3 regions of the Veillonella sp. S13053-19 genome follow, and region 1 is predicted to be linked to each of the others. Evidence: riboswitches for the same ligand, from Rfam matches in the RefSeq annotation. Region 1 holds a riboswitch; each other region holds the start of a gene.
What was found. A riboswitch is a leader RNA that binds a small molecule or an ion and turns the genes downstream of it on or off. The one in region 1 is predicted to bind cobalamin.
Positions count from the first base shown of each region.

Region 2: linked by a shared signal. The riboswitch ahead of VEHSUH06_RS02590 (ABC transporter substrate-binding protein) and the one ahead of VEHSUH06_RS08625 (methylmalonyl-CoA mutase family protein) in region 1 are both predicted to bind cobalamin.
Region 3: linked by a shared signal. The riboswitch ahead of nikB (nickel ABC transporter permease) and the one ahead of VEHSUH06_RS08625 (methylmalonyl-CoA mutase family protein) in region 1 are both predicted to bind cobalamin.

Region 1 is NZ_PPDA01000014.1:25,641-32,180, reverse strand. Features, by position in the region: gene rarD (EamA family transporter RarD) at 30-926, opposite strand; cobalamin riboswitch at 1,151-1,327, shown strand; gene VEHSUH06_RS08625 (methylmalonyl-CoA mutase family protein) at 1,622-3,784, shown strand; gene scpA (methylmalonyl-CoA mutase) at 3,789-5,978, shown strand; gene meaB (methylmalonyl Co-A mutase-associated GTPase MeaB) at 5,971-6,540, shown strand, end outside.
Region 2 is NZ_PPDA01000007.1:157,037-163,576, reverse strand. Features, by position in the region: gene VEHSUH06_RS02610 (metal ABC transporter permease) at 1-443, shown strand, start outside; gene VEHSUH06_RS02605 (metal ABC transporter permease) at 440-1,540, shown strand; gene VEHSUH06_RS02600 (ABC transporter ATP-binding protein) at 1,667-2,443, opposite strand; gene VEHSUH06_RS02595 (iron ABC transporter permease) at 2,440-3,489, opposite strand; gene VEHSUH06_RS02590 (ABC transporter substrate-binding protein) at 3,506-4,678, opposite strand; cobalamin riboswitch at 4,888-5,081, opposite strand; gene VEHSUH06_RS02585 (GNAT family N-acetyltransferase) at 5,294-5,782, opposite strand; gene VEHSUH06_RS02580 (GNAT family N-acetyltransferase) at 5,919-6,338, opposite strand; gene VEHSUH06_RS02575 (hypothetical protein) at 6,382-6,540, opposite strand, start outside.
Region 3 is NZ_PPDA01000009.1:12,671-19,210, forward strand. Features, by position in the region: gene VEHSUH06_RS05485 (ABC transporter substrate-binding protein) at 1-1,392, opposite strand, end outside; gene nikC (nickel transporter permease) at 1,552-2,373, opposite strand; gene nikB (nickel ABC transporter permease) at 2,373-3,311, opposite strand; cobalamin riboswitch at 3,459-3,646, opposite strand; gene potE (putrescine-ornithine antiporter) at 4,038-5,369, opposite strand; gene argH (argininosuccinate lyase) at 5,987-6,540, opposite strand, start outside.

The DNA.
Region 1 (6,540 bases):
TCCTTGTTTTAGTTGATATAGGATATACCTTACTGTTTTAGGTTAATACGGGTTGTAATTCGATTGGATAGGGAGAATAGCACGAGGGCTACCCAGATACAGCCAAAAGCGGTAAGTTGGGCTGTGCCAAAGCTTTCACCAAAGTAGAAGATAGCCAAGAAAAAGCCCATAGTTGGAGATAGGTATTGTAAAAATCCTAGTATATTCAATGGCAAAAGTTTTGCGCCGTACGAAAAGAGGATGAGCGGAATTGATGTGGTGAGCCCCGCGCCGATGAGGAGTAGTCCTGTAGATGTTACGTGTTCAAGAAAGACCCAGGAGGAGGTATCGATAGTTGCCAAATACCATAGGGCTATTGGTGTAACAAGCCACGCCTCCAAGGCAATGCTCGAAAATGGATGGATGGTGAGGCGTTTTTTGACGGCTCCATAGAGGCTGAAAGTTACGGCTAGTGCAATGGAAACGGTCGGCAACGAGCCAAGCTCATAGGTCATGATAGATACGCCTAGCACGGCGATGGCGATGCTTAATTTTTGTGACCACAGCAAGGTTTCTTTATAGATGACAATACCTAGCAATACATTGAGTAGTGGATTGATATAGTATCCGAGGCTAGTATCTAGAACGTGTTGGTTGGTAACAGCCCAAATATAGGTAAACCAATTGACGCTAATAAGGGCTGCCGCCAGTAATAATAGACCGAACTGTGAAAGATGTGTGCGTAAGTGTTGTATATCGATGCGCAGTTGTTGGCGGCCCATAGCAAGGATAATGAAGATCATCCAAACACCGGACCAGATGATGCGGTGCGATAGCACTGAAAAGGAAGAAGCTTGATTAAGTAGTGCCCAATATAGGGGGAGTAATCCCCAGATTAAGCAACAGAGTAAAGTCGCACTGAGCCCTTTTTTGCTTATTTCATTCATGATGTAACCTCCTCGTATTGATAAAATCATTATATCATGCTGATAGCATGTATAGTGTTGATAATAGTAAGTATACTTTTAACTATTTCATGAATACTTAAAATAGCATTATGTATTTTAGTTATCACACATGACTTTCAGTTATAACCTAAAATTTGTTACTTATGATTAACTGTTATGTTCATTGACTTTGTGCATAATCTTACACTATATTGGACTTAGAACAACGAATATAGAGAATAGGTGTCGCAAGACTTAATAGAGAAATCGGTACAAGCCGATGCGGTCCCGCCACTGTAAGGACGAGCCTGCTTTCATATATGTCACTGGAGAAATCTGGGAAGGCGAAAGCGAGGCGATGAGCCCGAGCCAGGAGAACTGCCTATTTGATAATCACCGTTATGTACCTACGAGCGATAGGAAGGGGATTGAGGTATGCTGGCTTCAGTGTTTTTTTGGTGTACCTTTCAATAAGAAACCTTACGTGTCACTTTTGGGTGGCACGTTTTTTGTTGCCCTTGAAAGTGGCTGTTTAGCATATGAATCAGGCTTTATAATTATTGAATTAATGGATACAGATTTGAGGTTGATGTGATCCAAGTATAGGAAAGCTCGTGTGATTCATAGATATAACATTTCGCAGGTACGGTGCGCTGTTTCTCGGTATGGTTTCGAGTTGAAAAGGAGGCACATATATGTCTGACAAAAAGACTTCGAAGGACGCAGAACGCGATCTATTAGCACCTGTATCCTTTGACGAATTTGAGAAACCTACGTATGAACAATGGCAGGCTGAAGTTGAAAAGGCGTTAAAAGGTGGCGATTTCCACAAGAAGATGTTCACTAAAACCTATGAAGGTATTACGTTGCAGCCAATTTACACACCTGCACTGCATGGAGAAAAAATTCCAAAAGGTGTATACCCTGGGGCAGGCGAGTTCCTACGTGGCACTAAGGCAAGTGGTTATATTAAAGAGTCTTGGGGCGTATCCCAGTACGTAGACGATTCCTTGCCTAAGGATGCCAATCATGCAAGTTTATACGAAATTGTAAAAGGCGGCACCATCCACAACATCCGCCTTGATGAGGCGACGCGCCATGATCAAGATGTACAAGTAGGCGCATCCGTTGGCGTTGGTGGCACATCCTTGTCCACCATGGATGACTGCAAACAATTAATCGAACGTTTCAATCTTAAAGAAAATCCTTTATACATTGAAACAGGTGCTTCTGCGGCCATCTTGCTCGGTATGTTGGCAGCTACTGTGAAAGGCTCTAAAAAACAAACGGCTGACTTGAAAGGTCTCGTTGGTGCAGATCCTGTTGGCGTTTGGGCTAAAGACGGTGCATTGCATATTTCCTTAGATACAGCCTTTGATGAAATGGCACATACTGTTGTGTGGGCTAAAGAACAAGCTCCAGAGCTTAAAACAGTACTCGTGTCTGGCGATGTATACGCTAATGGCGGCGCTAACGATGTACAGGAAGTGGCTTACGCATTGGCAACAGCTGTTTGCTACGTGCGTCAATTGGCACAACGGAACATCGATATACACACCATCGCTAAGAGCATGATGTTCACCTTCTCCATGGGCGCTAACTTCTTCATGGAAATCGCTAAATTGCGTGCATTGCGCGTACTTTGGGCGCGCATCATGGAAGCTTTTGGTGCTGAAGAAGAGGACCGTGCTGTTCATGTACACGGCAGAACATCGGCTTTCACAAAAACTGTATACGACCCATATGTAAACTTGTTGCGCAATACAACACAAGCATTCTCTGGCGTTGTAGGCGGTTTGAATAGCCTTGAAGTATCCCCATTCGACCAACCAATTCGCAAAGCGGATGACTTCTCTCGCCGTATTGCTCGTAACATTCAAGTTATGTTGCAAACTGAATTCGAGTTGCGTCAACCTGTGGACCCTGTAGGCGGTTCTTGGTACGTGGAAACATTGGCTGCTGAATTATGCGAAAAAATCTGGGCTGAGTTCCAAACAATCGAATCTAAAGGCGGCATCGTGGCTGCTTTGAAAGAAGGCTATCCACAAGCTCAAGTTAAAGCGATTCTTGATGAACGCTTCAAAAACCTTGCATACCGCAGAGATGTTGCTGTAGGTAACAACATGTATGCGAACATGACAGAAGAGCTATTAGATCCTAAACCAGAAAATCAAGAAACATTGCGTCAAAAACGTGTTGCTCACATTGAAGAATACTTGGCAAGTGCGGAGCCAGATGCTATTTCTAAAGCACAGGCTACCCTAGAAGCAAGTACGACAGAGCCAGGCGCTTTGATTGGTCTCATCGAGCTTGGGGCGTTGCAAAAATTGACGATTCGTCAAATCCGTAAGTCTTTAGACGCTGGCGATATTTCTTCTGAAACGATCGAACCAATTACGGCTCATCGCTGGACTGAACAATTTGAAGCACTTCGCATGCGCACTGAAAACTATAAACAACGTACGAAAGATAATGTGAAGGTATTCTTGGCTAATATGGGCCCAATTCCTCAACACAAACCTCGTGCGGACTTCTCCACAGGCTTCTTCGAAGTAGGTGCTTTTGAAGTGATTAAAAATGACGGCCATGAAACTACGGCTGATGCTGCGAAGGCTGCTCGTGAAAGTGGTGCTGATGTTGTCGTTATCTGTTCCACAGATGATACATATCCAGAATTAGTACCGCCACTAGCGAAAGAATTGAAAGAAACTATGCCGAATGTAACGGTTATCTTGGCAGGGGCACCGCCTAAGGATCTCGAGCCTGTATACCGTGAAGCTGGCGTAGACGACTTCATTTCTGTTCGTGCAAATTGTTACGAAATCTTGAATACATTACAAGATAAGAAAGGGATGTGAGCTCATGTTTAAAAATCCAGACTTCTCCTCTCTTGGCTTGGGAACGCAGTCACCGACATCTCGCGATGCATGGCTTGCTGAACTTCAAAAAGAAACAGGAAAAAGCTTTGAAGATTTATATAATACAACAATGGAGCAAATCCAAGTAAAACCTCTCTATACAGAGATGGATTATGAAGGGATGACACACCTTGACTATATGGCTGGTGTACCTCCATTCTTGCGTGGACCTTATTCCACAATGTACGTAACCCGTCCTTGGACAGTGCGTCAGTACGCTGGTTTCTCCACTGCGGAAGAATCCAATGCGTTCTATCGTCGTAACTTGGCAGCGGGCCAAAAAGGTTTGTCTATCGCCTTTGACCTTGCCACACACCGTGGTTATGACTCCGACCATGCTCGTGTAGTGGGCGACGTTGGTAAAGCGGGCGTTGCGGTAGACTCCATCCTCGACATGGAAATTCTATTCTCCGGTATTCCTCTTGACCAAATGTCCGTATCCATGACAATGAACGGCGCCGTATTGCCTGTTATGGCGTTCTACATCCTAGCTGGTGAAGAACAAGGCGTTGATAAAAAGGTTATGGCTGGTACGATCCAAAATGATATCTTGAAAGAGTTCATGGTACGTAATACCTATATTTACCCTCCAGCTACGTCCATGCGCATCATCGGCGATATCTTTGCGTATACATCCCAGTACATGCCTAAGTTCAATAGTATCTCCATTTCTGGCTACCATATGCAAGAAGCGGGTGCTACTGCGGACATCGAGTTAGGTTACACATTGGCCGACGGCCTTGAATACATCCGCACAGGTGTAAATGCAGGCCTTCACGTAGATAAATTCGCACCACGGTTGTCCTTCTTCTGGGCAATCGGTAAAAACTACTTCATGGAAGTGGCAAAAATGCGTGCAGCACGTATGTTGTGGGCTAAGATTATCAATAGCTTCGGCTCTGAAAATCCTAAATCCATGGCACTTCGTACACATAGCCAAACCTCTGGTTGGTCCTTAACAGAACAAGATCCATTCAACAACGTAGCTCGTACATGTATGGAAGCGATGGGTGCCGCTTTGGGCCATACTCAATCCCTACATACAAATGCGCTTGACGAAGCCATTGCGTTGCCTACGGACTTCTCTGCACGTATTGCTCGTAATACTCAGCTTTACATCCAAGACGAAACTAAAGTATGTAAAGTTATCGATCCATGGGGCGGCTCTTACTATGTAGAAGCATTGACTGATGAATTGATTCGTCGCGCTTGGGGTCATATCCAAGAAATCGAATCCCTTGGTGGTATGGCGAAAGCGATTGATACAGGTCTTCCTAAGATGCGTATCGAAGAAGCTGCGGCTCGTCGCCAAGCTCGTATTGACTCTGGTCGTGAAGCGATTATCGGTATCAACAAATACCGTCTAGATAAAGAAGATCCGTTGGATATCCTCGACGTAGATAACACAGCTGTACGGGAAGCGCAAATTCGTCGTCTCGAACAATTGCGTGCTAACCGTGACGAAGATAAGGTTCAATCCTGTCTCGAAGCGATTACAAATGCTACAGAATCTGGGGAAGGCAACTTGCTTGCTCTTGCACTTGAAGCTGCTCGTGCTCGTGCATCCTTGGGTGAAATTTCCTTTGCTGTTGAAAAAGTATGTGGCCGTCATAAAGCTGTTATCCGCTCTATTTCCGGCGTATACTCCAGCGAATATGAAGATGACGATGTGATCAAAGAAGTTCGTCAAATGGCGGATGACTTCGAAGATCTCGAAGGTCGTCGTCCTCGTATCATGATTGCTAAGATGGGCCAAGACGGTCATGACCGCGGCGCCAAAGTTATTGCTACATCCTTCGCGGACATGGGCTTTGACGTGGATATCGGACCTTTGTTCCAAACTCCAGAAGAAACAGCACAAGATGCGGTGGATAATGACGTTCACATCGTCGGCTTCAGTTCTCTTGCGGCAGGTCACAAAACATTGTTACCTCAACTTGTAGAAGAACTCAACAAGCGAGGTCGTGGAGATATTTTAGTTGCCATCGGCGGCGTAATCCCTGCTCAGGACTATGAGTTCCTACGCGAACATGGCGCAGTGGCTATCTTTGGCCCTGGTACAGTTTTGCCAGTAGCGGCGAAAAAATTACTAGAAACATTGACTAGCCACGTTCAAGACGAAGGCAATGACTGACACCTACCGTCCCGACTGGGTGCCAGAAGATGCGAAGAAGGATGATACCTTTGCGTGTCACGTGATGAAAGGCGTCAAGGAAATGCACGACGGCCTCTTGTCTAGCTCCGCTCATCTGGCTCCGTCGGTACGTCCCGTACAGCGGCGAAAGAAGTTAACTGTCGCTGATTATGTACGCGGTATCGAGCAGGGGGACCGCGTTATACTTTCACGGGCTATCACATTAGTAGAAAGTAATAATAAGGACCATTTCAAACTAGCTCAACAAGTATTGCAAGCCGTATTGCCTCGTACGGGCAAGGCGTTGCGCATCGGTATTACTGGTGTGCCTGGAGCCGGTAAAAGTACATTTATTGAAGCCTTTGGCAACATGCTCATTGAAGCTGGTTACAAGGTTGCCGTACTTGCTGTAGACCCTACAAGCCAAGTCACAAAAGGCAGTATTTTGGGCGATAAAACGCGGATGGAAACATTGACGAAACATCCTGAGGCCTATATTCGTCCATCGCCGGCTGGTGGTACACTAGGCGGTGTAGCTCGTAAAAGTAGAGAAACCATGCTG
Region 2 (6,540 bases), on a different contig from region 1:
AAATTCCCGTCACCTTTACACTCATTTTATATCGATTCCTATTGATCATGACTATCATCATTGGCATTCAATCAGTAGGTGCTATCTTAATCAGTTCCCTACTCATTGCACCGGCCGTAGGGGCTCGTCAGTGGACGAACAAGCTAGGTACCATGTGTATGTTAGCAGGATGTTTCGGTATGGTATCTGCTATCGGCGGTACCATTTGGAGTACAACAGTACAAAAACTGCCTACAGGTCCTGCGATTATCGTCATTCTGTCAGTTATCGTACTGTTGAGCCTCATATTTGCACCTAATAGAGGCATCTTATGGCAATATCGTAGAAACAAACAATCAAAACAAGCTTTATTATCAGAAACCACAAAGATAAGTCCTGCCGATTTACAACAAAAAATATATAGAGCAGAGGGTGGACAGCCTCGCATAGGGGGTGCCCCATGACAGTACATACAGAGATTTTACTCATCGCCATCGCAGTATCTATCGCGTGCGCTATCCCTGGTGTATTCCTCGTGCTACGCCGCATGTCCATGATGGCAGACGCCATTACACACACCGTATTCCTCGGCATTGTACTCGCTTTCTTTGTGACGGAAGACTTAAACTCACCCTTGCTTTTAGTAGGGGCAACCATAGTCGGCGTAGGAACGGTATGGCTTACAGAGATGATTCATAACACGGGCCTCGTCAACGAAGATGCATCCATCGGTATCATCTTTCCCCTTCTATTCTCCATTGCCATCATCCTCGTCAGTCTCTACAGCGGCAACGCACACCTTGACGTAGATACCGCACTTCTAGGGGAAATTGCGTTCGCCCCATTCGACAGATGGATTGTAAACGGCACCGACTTAGGTCCTGTATCTCTATGGATCTCCCTTGGGGTGGCATTCATCAACCTCCTATTAGTTATGCTCTTCTACAAGGAATTGCAGCTATCTACCTTCGACCCACTATTAGCAGGGCTCTTCGGCTTCATGCCCGCCCTCATCCACTACGTGCTGATGACCATGGTGTCCCTTACCGTGGTAGCTTCATTCCAAGCAGTAGGCGCTATCCTCGTTATCGGCCTCATGATCGGACCTGCGGTTATCGCTTATTTATGGACGGACTCTGTGAAAGCCATGCTCACTAGCAGCAGCATCATCGGCATTATCTGTGCCGTCATCGGTACAGAAGTCGCTTTCACCCTAGACGTATCCATTGCAGGTGCTATCGCAACGACGATTGGTCTCGCATTATTAATTGCCGTTATTGGCACGCCAAAGACAGGCTATATTGCAACCTATCTTCGCCAACGCCACTTGCGTCGTCACTATCGAGAAACGATGATGCTCTGCCACATCTATACCCATATGAACACACCTGTGGCAGCCATTGAAAATGGTATCGGCACCATTCACGAACACTTGAACTGGAAGCCAGACTATACACACCAAGCCGCATCACACCTTAAGAAGCAAGGGTTGTTGTATATAACGAATGGGTACTATATGCTGACCGATAAAGGTGTGGCGCAAGTAAAGGAAATCATTTAATTAATTTTATTTAATGAATGTTAATTAGACTCCTTCAAAAATACATATTTTCCCAACAAAAAAGAAGCTGAAATCAATGCACTGCAAAGATTTCAGCTTCTTTTATTTGTTGAACTGATGCGTTAATCAGTTAATAGCTTCTAATGGAATGACATGAGGCATGCCTTTGTCGTCCATATAGATTTTAGTTTTAACACGGTATACATCTTCCATCATGGCTTCTGTAAAGATGTCTTTCGGTGCACCTTGAGCGTATACTCTACCCTCTTTGAGCACGATGATTTCATCTGCGAACATAGCCGCCAGATCAAGATGATGTAATGTTACAAGTGTTGTAAAATCATTTTCTTGAGTCAGATTTTTTAGCAATGTTAACAAGTCAAATTGCTTGTGCAAATCTAGCGCACTCGTCGGTTCATCAAGAATTAAGATTTTAGGTTCTTTTACAAGGGCCTGGGCCATGAACACAAGTTGGCGTTGACCACCGCTGAGCTCCATAATGCTGCGCGATGCAAAGCGTTGCAAGTTCAACCGTTCCAACACCTCTTGTGTAGCTGCAATGTCTTCATCACTTACGCGGAAGGACATGGATCCCATGCGCCCTAGCATAACGACTTCAAAAACAGTCAAATTGACTCTACAGTCATTATCTTGAGACAAGTAGCTCACTGTACTACTGAAATCCTTTGTAGAATATTCAGCTACAGATTTACCATTGATGGTAATGTCGCCCTTGCCTTTCAAGATACCCATAATTGTTTTTAACAGTGTAGATTTACCAGCACCATTGGTACCGATGAGAGCCGTCAATTTACCAGTTTTAGCGGCAAAATCAACGCCCTTCAAGATTTGTCCGTCTTCCGTAGAGGAATAGCCAAAGGTTAAATTATGAACTTCAATCATTTGAAATAGCTCCTTTTCCTAGTTAATACCAACGAGAAGAAGAAAGGTACGCCGATGATTGCTGTCACAATACCGATTGGGAACATCGCCCCAGGAACGAGCATTTTACTCGCAATAGATGCGAGAGACAAAATCGCCATGCCACACACTGCAGATAGAGGTAAGAAATACCGTTGATCCTCACCTACGAGCATACGTGCAATATGTGGACCTACAATACCGATAAAACCAATAGTTCCAACGAAGGAAACGGCTACGGCAGTGATAAGGGAAATGAAAGCAAATACTTTTACGCGCAAGCTTTCAACATCAACACCTAGACCAGAGGCCTTTTCATCGCCTAATTTTAAAGCCGTTAAACGCCAAGACTCACGCATCATGAGTGGAAGCATGATAACTAGCACGAGGAGAACGATGGAGATATTAATCCAGTTTGCCTTTGCTAAGCTACCCATTGTCCAGAATACGATGTTTTGAAGGGCCTCAGGAGATGCCATATATTGCATCAAGGATTGAAGTGCTTGGAACAAGAACATCATGCCGATACCAGCGAGAATCATCGTTTCAGAAGAGAAATTCTTAATCTTATTGATGGAATAGATAAAGAAGCTCGTCAAACTAGCAAATACGAAGGCGCCGAATGGAACCATAAAGACACCTAAAAACTCTAATGCACTAGCGCCTACAACTACCATGAGAGAAGCACCGAAGCCAGCCCCTGCAGATATACCAAGTGTATACGGGCTAGATAACGGGTTATCAAGGATAGTTTGCATACCAGCACCAGCAATGCCCAAGGAGGCGCCTACCAGTAATGCCATAATGGCCGTCGGAAGGCGAATTGACCAAATGATGACATACGCATTTTTGGAAACCTCGGATGGGTCTGTTAATGCTAGCCATACATCACTCAACGTAAGTGATGCAGGACCTACAATAATATCGGTAACAAAACTTACCGCGCAAATGATCAGACCGATGATAATAAACATGAGCTTTTTATAGCTCTGTTTCTTATAATTGTACTGATTGTTAGTTTCTGTCACTACGAAAAACTCCTTTTTAGTTCAACTGCATAAACCAAACGCCACCGTAAGAAAATGGAAGGAATTTGTCATAGAATTCCTTAAGTGTACCTTCTGGATCTACGTCCTTGAATTCCTCAGGGTAGAATGTTTTAGCTAAATATTCGAATACTGCAACGTCATATACTTCACGAGGTAAACCATGGTGAGTAGAGTAAACGTTTTTAGATTGAACGGCTTTCAATTCAGGCCAGCCTTGACGTTCTGTGGTGAAAGCTTTCAACAACGCTTGAGATTTTGCTTCATTTGTATCGAAACCTAAACGCATGGATGTCGGTTTCTTAGGCCAGTAGGAACCGATAATGATGATGATATCTGGGTTTCTTTCCAAAATAAATTCTGGGTTAACAGGACCTGCTTTTTGAACTACATCTTTAGTAATAAGGTCGCCACCAACTTGAGTTGCTAATGCGCCCCATGCTACGTTTGCACTATAGGCAAAACCTAAACCTTCTGGACCTTCGTTACCTGTTTCAATGTAAACAGTTGGTTTTGGTTTGTTAATTTTGCTAATGCGGTCCATAACTCTTGTTAAACGTTCAGTATAGAACTTGTTGATTTCTGCTGCACGCTCTTCTTTACCCAATGCTTTACCGATAGCTTCGATAGATTTTTGGTGGTTTTCAAGCTTTTCAGCATGGTAATCGATATAAATAGTAGGGATACCAGCTGCATCGATTTTAGGTTTGTAATCAGACTCGTATTGATCTTTAAAGTATAAAGGCATGAAGATAACATCTGGATTCAAGGAAATTACTTTTTCCACATCAAATGTTTTGTCATTTACGTTACCAATGAGAGGAATTTTTTCCAACTCTGGCACTTCAGATTTGTAACGATCCCACATATCTGTACGCAACTTGCTCAAATAAGGGTCAATACCAACAATAGTCTTAGCCACATCTTTGCCTTGCAATGCAGCCATAGTCAAGAAGGCCCCACCAGAAGCACTCAATTGAACTACTACGCGTTCTGCAGGTTTTTTCAACGTAACTTTTTGACCTGTTACGTCTGTAATCTCAATTTGCTTGCCAGATTGTGCGGCATCCTTTTTCGTATCTGCTGGACCACCACAAGCTGTCATAATCATGCTCACAACTAGCAGGAGCACCGTGGCAAGATAAGCCATAAATTTCTTTTTCTTAAACATAAAAGCACCTCAATTCAAAACTCTCAAAATACACAATCACATGTTATCAACACAAAAAGCCCGTTTCCCCACGAAGAGGAAACGGGCTGTCATCTCAGTTAGACTAACTACCACGCCTAAAAGCTAATAGATAGAATGAACTACCAACTATATACTTATAGTTCGACCATTCATCTATGCAAATCCCCATCCCTGTCACTCGCAGGTCAATTGGCAATTGTTAATTAGGCAGTTCTTCTGGCTCCAGTTTAACGTTACTTTGCGCCTTCCCAAGATATTATCTCAGTGACTAAGAGCATATCGTCCTTTATGCAAAGTCCCTCGCTGTTACAGTGGCGTGACCGCTTTGGCTTGTACCAAATTCTCTATTAAGTCTATAAACACCTAACCCAATCATATGTGATTTTTCTCATCGTAGCATGCACCATATACAGTGTCAATAAACGTATAGGGGTACATCTATCCTTGTAAAATCTACACTTTATAGCAAAAAAGAAGCTAAAACTCAACCACTAAGCGGAGTTTTAGCTTCTCACTAGGACAATTTGTAGAAATGCCTTAAAATTCTATAATTTATTTTTATCTATTAATAACTATATTGCCATAACAAAGGGACTAAAACTCAACACGCATCTGATACCATTTGGCACCGCCATGATCAGACTCAGACTCACCTTCATTGACAAAACCAAACTTGGCATAATAGGGAATCTTTTCTTCCTTACAGGTAAGAATAACACCTTTTCGTTTTTCCTCTCTAGCCAATTCTATGAAAGCCTCTATCAACTGACCACCTACACCACGATTTCGATATTCTGGCATCGTATTTAGGCCAAAAATCATTTGCCATGCGCCATGGGGATTATGTAAGGAAGCATCGGCGAACATCTCATCCGTCAAGACTTCATCGTCCGTTACAAAACCATCTATAAAACCAATAGGCGTATCGCCATCAAAGGCAATCAAAAACTGACCTGCATAATGATCTAATCGTTCCTTAAAAGCCTCACAAGGCGCCGCTTCTGCAGGCGGAAAACAAGTCGCTTCTATATGTGTCACCAAATCTAAATCAGAGGTTGTCGCTTTTCGTATTAATATATCCATATCCTTCTCCATCGTATCTACATATCTGTTTTAGTATATACTGTTTTACATAACAAAGGCTACACGTAACGCTATGTACGTGTAGCCTTTTATTAACAATGTGACCACTTACTTGCTATACAGATTATCCGACTAATCAGCTTTTCGTATATTTCGGTACATTACGATATTGCATTGGCAAGGAATTATCTTTTATTTTAAAACCATGCTTCTCGTAAAATGGTGCATTCTTGCTATCACCAATCATAACATTAATGTACAAGTAAGACTTGTACGCCTCTTTCACCATTTCTAGCAAATGACCTGCAATACCTTGTCCATGATAATCAGGATGAACCAGCACATAATTGATGAAGCACACCAACTCGCTGTCATCCATGACACGAATAAGACCAACTAAACGGTCACCATCCCACGCAGAAATCACACGAGAAGAATTCATGAGCGCCTTGTGTAATCGATCAGGATACTTGCCTACCACCCAACGAACAGATAGAAATAAATCTGCTACTTGTTGAGGGGTAAAATTCTTATCTGCGGTATAGGTAATTGGCATATACACTCCTTATCTGCAATCATTACATACATTTAGCGCTTCACTATTTATTCCCAAACGGTTTATGTTGAAAGATTTCTTTTACAATCCCTTCACCAACAATAGTACTGCCTTCCATGATAAAGAACTCTGTACCTTCTTGTAAACTAGAATAATCTACATCCTCATTTACTGGAAGAGCATTAGTTCGTATTGGTCGATC
Region 3 (6,540 bases), on a different contig from region 1:
TTCAGTTTGAGCAGCATCTAACAATTGGTCAACTTGTGGATTGGAGTAACCAGAACCGTTTTGAGGGTTGGAACCATTATCATTAGTATGCCAGTAGTTAGCTAAGAACCAGATTGGATCGCCTGTATTAGCAGTTACGATATTAGAGATAAGCATATCATAGTCGCCCTCTTGACCCATTTTATCGATCAAGTTGTAGTCAACTGTTTTGATTTTCATATCGATACCAACTTTTTTAAGGTCTGCTTGAACAGCTTCCGCATAAAGTGGTAATTCTGCACGAGAGTTATATACAACGAAGTTGAATGTCAATGGTTTGCCATCTTTATCAAGGATACCATCGCCATCAGTATCTTTCCAGCCATCTTCAGCTAATAATTGTTTAGAACGTTCAGGATTATACGCATTAGGATCTTTCAAGTCCTTGAAGCCATAGTCCAAAGATGGTGGAATTGGAGCGGAACCAGGAAGGAATGTACCCTTTAATAATACATCTGCATAGTTTTTACGGTCTGTTGCAGAGATTACAGCAGCACGTACTTTATCGTCCCCAAGAACACCTTTTTGGTTGATACGAGCCAATACTACACGAAGAGATGCAATTTCATCTACTTTAAACTTATCATTACCTTGGAACAATCCAATTTCACCAGGGCCGATATTCACAGCCATATCGACATCACCAGACTGTAAGCTCATAGCACGCGTATTAGGGTCATCGATGGAAGGAATTTCAACAGTCTTGAATGGTACTGCACCATCCCAATAGTTTTCGTTGGCAACCATTTCAGCACGTTCTTTTGTGAAAGATTTTACTACATATGGGCCTGTACCGATAGGACCTTCTTTAGCAAAGTTACGACCATCTTTTTCAGATTGTACGTCAACAATTAGGAATACCGGATCCGCCAAAAGACCTGGCATATTAGGATATTCTTTATCTGTTTTGATAATTAATTGTTGGCCATTTGCTTCAATGGATTCATATTTAAAGAATGTTTTTGCATGATTAGATTTTTCAAAAGAACGTTCGATAGATGCTTTTACAGCTGCTGCATCAACCTTTTTACCGTTAGAGAATTTTACCTTATCATTGATAGTAAAAGTCCAAGTTCTATGGTCTGGAGATACTTCCCATTTAGAAGCAAGCCAAGGTTGAGACTTCATTTGTTCGTCAAATTTAGTCAATGTTTCACCTACACCATAACGCATTACAACCCATGAGAAGAAGTTTTCTGTAGGATCTAATGAGGATGCGAAGTTAGTTACACCAACTTTTAACACATCCTTGTTAGCAGCGCCATTATTTTCAGAGCCACAACCAGCGATGAAGGAACCCATCATAACAATACTGAGGCCTGCTAAGAGAGCTTTTTTCCAAGATTTTTTCATATAAAATCTCCTTGTACAATTACATACAAAACATAATAATTTACACATCACAACTATGACAATCCCACATAGTCAGTGATGGAAAAAACATACATTACAATCTATTCACCTAGATACTTTCACAAAAGACAGTTCTAGAAAATGAATACATCTCATAGATTACCCTTGATTCTTCGGATCTACTACGTCGCGCAAGGAATCAGACCAAAGGTTAAAGATAGCTACTACGATAAGGATAGACATACCAGGGAATGCCATGAGCCATGGACTCGTTTGCAAGTACTGACGACCCTCGTTAAGCATAAGGCCCCATTCTGGAGTCGGTGGCTGAGCACCAAAACCTAGGAAGGATAGACCTGCTACCTCAATCATGATAGCCCCAATATCTAAAGCGCCTGTGGTAATAACGAGAGGCATGATATTAGGAATAATATGACGTCTAAGAATTGTAGATGTATTAGCACCCATCATGACAGCTGCCGTTACATATTCCTCGCCGCGCACCTTAAGCGTCATAGAACGTACAATACGAGCATATTTTGCCCAACCTACAACAGATAAGGCTAAAATCGTATTTACAATGCTACCACCTAGAATACCAGCAATAGCAATAGCCAATACGATACCAGGGAAGGATAACATGATGTCTGCAAAGCGCATAAGAACCATTTCAACTTTACCGCCAAAATAGCCTGCTGCAGCACCGATAATAGTACCAATGCTTACCATGATAACAACGATACTGACACCCATAAACAAGGATAACTGTGTACCATAAATGATGCGAGACAATACATCACGACCAAGCTTATCTGTACCAAACCAATGTTGACTACTTGGCGCTTGTAATGCTTGACTCAGATTTGAGCTAAAAGCATCACCCGGAGCAAGCCATGGTGCAAATATAGCTATGAGAACTACCACAAGCATCAAGGCGCTATAGAAAGAGAACAATTTATGTTTTTGAATAAATTCTGCCATTATGCTCTCTCCCTTTTTAATCTAGGGTCTAACAAGATATATGACGCATCAACTAATGCATTAATACACATATATGCTAAGGCAACCCACAACACAAAACCTTCGATCAATGGATAGTCGCGCATGGTAATGGCATATACTGCCATATTCCCAAGGCCAGGCCAGGAGAATACCATTTCAATAACTGCAACACCGCCTAATAACCAACCGATAACAACGCCCAGTATAGTGATAAGTGGTAATACTGCATTAGGCAAAATATGACCGAATAAAATTTTCATCTCACTCACACCACGAGCACGTGCGCCGATAACATAATCCTTTTGCATTTCTTCAAGAATAACGAGACGAACTTGGCGCATGTACTTGGACCCGACTACAACAGCTAATGTAACGGCTGGTAGAATTACACCGATAGGAGTTACACGAGAAGATGCAATAGGAACAAGTCCTAATTTAAGACCAAAGATATAAATCAGTACAAGGCCTAACCAGAATGATGGCATAGACACGCCTACAAAGGAAGCAACGCGCAACAGATAGTCGATCCATTTGTTTCGATTTAAGGCGCTTATAATCCCTGCCGGCAATGCATAGAGCAATGTAAATACTAATGATGTACCTGCTAACATAACTGTCCCTGGCAAAGCCTCCAACATACGATCTACAACAGGCTTTTTAGCAGAGTAACTCATCCCTAAGTCACCTTGTGCAGCATTCACAACCCAGTTTGCATATTGCACTAAGAACGGTTTATCTAACCCAAGCTGAGCTCGAGTTTCATCGATAAGCTCCTGAGACACGATAGTATCTGCCGTTTCTAGTAACATCGTAACTGGATCGCCTGGTGCTAAATAAGTGAGACAAAATGTTAAAAAAGTAATGCCAAACAGTGTAACAATGAATTGACCTAGCTGTTTAGCAAAGCGTTTGCCCATAGGCGCCTCCTCCTATACTCTCTAAATACTACAATAATCTAAATGAACAACTAATATGCTTATCGCTCCCGATATAGCAGAGGTGCATATAGGAAAACGACAAAAAAGGTTAGTCCACCTGACTAACCTAAATTAAGTATAGTATGTACAATACCATACATTTAGAGCAGGCTTTCTGACTCAGATTCATCGCAACATTTCGGCCTTCCCAGTTTCCCAGTGACCCTATAATGAAACCTTGCTCCTCATTACAGCTATTTGCATAGTATGAGATTTACACTCATTTTCCTCTTTTACGCTCGGTGAATACCGACACTCACTAGTTCATTCGTTTTTATCGATTATAAATATACTATATTAATATCCTATTTACAATACGCATACCCCTTATGGGTATACGTACATCGTAGATTTTCAATATAATTTTTATACTAATAAAAATTATCGATTACTGATTAAGTCTCTATTTATGTATAAACCTATACAAATCACTTTATATATGTGACTTTTTACCGTATTAACTGTATGCAACTGTATATATATTAATTATTATTATAATGGTAATTTTCTCATGAAATTTTTTTATACATACCGAAAAAACTTTTAATCACTTTATCAACTATCAATTATTTATAATCAATAAAACAATAATTGATAAGTTTTGTTAATATGCAAAAAAGAGGCTGTTACTAAGTAACAGCCTCTAATAAGACGAGAGATATTCAGTTAATCGATACTTTGTTGTAAGCGGTGTGCTCTGCGTGTATCCCACGCTTTACGCAAAACATAGATCACGAAACCGATGCTTACCGCTACTGCACTACCTACCATAGCATCAAAGCCACATGCGTAGATTGCATATAAACAGTAGATAACGCCTGCGCCGAACACGTAGTTGGAACGTTTAATGCGGCTTTCAGCTACGCCAGCCATACGCATCATTGTAGGTACTGCCAAGATGCACAATACATACGGTACTACGTTAGTTACAACCGCTAAGTTTACTAAGATTTCAAATTGCTCACGCAAGGAGTCGCTTGCAGTGAACAAAGTAAGTAATGTTTCAACAGCGAGTAAAATGAATACGCCACGAACAGGAGCGTCTTTGCTATTTACACGAGCGAATACTTTAGGGAAGTAACCATGTTCCGCTGCGCTTTTGAATACGCGAGACAATGTGAATTGCCAGCAAAGTAAAGCGCCAAAGCAAGAAATAACCATAGCAGCCATAACGATGTTTGCAATTGTATCATTGAACATGTATACGAATGTCAAACCGAATGGTGCGTTAGAATTTAATAAGTCAACGTTAGGAACGATACCGGCCATAACGTTTGTGGACAAGATGTAAACCACCGCCACTGCTAATGTACCTGCTACAGTTGCAATAGGTACGTTTTTCTTTGGATTCTCAACAGCATCAGCATTAGCCGCTGCGGACTCAAACCCTAGGAAGCCCCATAATGTTAGGGAAATAGATTGTTTTACCGCATCATAAAGCGGAAGATCATTTGGGTTCCATGCCGCCCAATAGATAGACGGATCAAACCAATACCAGCCGATTGTACCGATTAAAAGAACCGGAACAATAGAGCCCCAAATAGTCATGTTGCTGAGTCGACCTGTAAAGCGATTGCCTCGGAAGTTCAAAATCGCTGCAAACCACAAGAGCACAATTGTTACTTGGCTTGTTTGTGTTGCATTAAGGTCAACACCAAAGAAAGCTGCGCCATAACCTACGGCAGAAACCGCGATGGCGATATTAGCAATGATGAGAGATATGCTGTAAGCATAGCTCGCCATAAAATGTCCAGTTTTACCGAAGCGGTGTTCTGCATAACCGCCCATGCCCCCTTTATTTTGGGAGAACATACCCGCTTGAGCAAAAATATACGCTAGTAAAAGCGCACCCACAGCTGTCACGAGCCAAGATAAAACTGAAATAGTACCAACTTGAGCCAAATTAGTTGGTAACATAATGATCCCAGCTCCTAGCATATTGGCTGCTACCATTGTGGTTAGCTGGAATACAGACATTTTTTTAGCGGTCGTTTTCATGTATCAATCCCCTTTCATAAGGTGAATTTTTTCTCGTCCATAATTCACTTAAATATAATATACCGCTAAGTAAATCCAGTTCGTGCTGTGATGGGCTTGAATGTGGATTTACCGTTGTTATTCTTATTACGAATTACATAATAACACCTATGAAACCAAAATGAAAGTACTTTATTGGCGGACAAGCCATATTACACGAATTGAATAAATTATAGGTAATTTATTATCTAAAACGAACAGAACCCATTTTAACAATGACAGTGTATATTTTTACCCTATTTTATTCTGTGTATATATGTAATTTTTCCTATCTATCACGGTTATAGTGTCCTAGTACAAGACTATTATTTTCTCGTAGTCTACTGTATACGTACACAATTTTATACTTTTTTAATAGTACATTATCAATTAGAAACGCCTTTTTATAGGTATTATCTGACTTTTAAACGAAAAAAATCGATATACATATGAGCTTTGAGCTCTATATAGAGCTTCTAAAACAGACTTATATGTATATCGATCTTAAATTTTCAATGTCACAAAAGTAACTATTACTTTGAATGTTACTCTTGTACAGGATGTAGCCCTAAATCAAAACATTAATCTTACTAAAGCAGTTATGCTTGCACAGATTCAACAATCGCTTTCCACTGAGCAATTTGTTTTTCTTCTCCGGCGATAACAGCTTTACCATTGTTCCGTTGTCTTTCCACACATTCTGGAGCTGTACCAGAATAGTTGTTACGGCCAGCTATGCAAGCTTCGATGGAGATAGCATCAAGGATATCTGCATCAAAATGATGTGAGATAGCTTTGAAGTCCTCAACGGATAAATCTAGCAATACACAACCTTTTTCAATGCAATGATGTACAGCATTACCTACGATTTCGTGAGCTTCACGGAATGGAACGCCTTTTTTCGCAAGGTAATCGGCCATGTCCGTAGCATTAGAGAAGTCATCATCAAGGACAGCTTTCATATGCGCCCCATTGACCTTCATACCGCGAATCATTGCCGCATTGATGGACAAGGCAAAATGTACTGTATCAATAGCATCGAAGATGCCCTCTTTATCCTCTTGCATATCTTTGTTATAGGTAAGCGGCAACCCTTTTAAGGTAGTTAAAAGACCTAGTAAGTGACCATAGGTGCGACCAGTTTTACCACGAA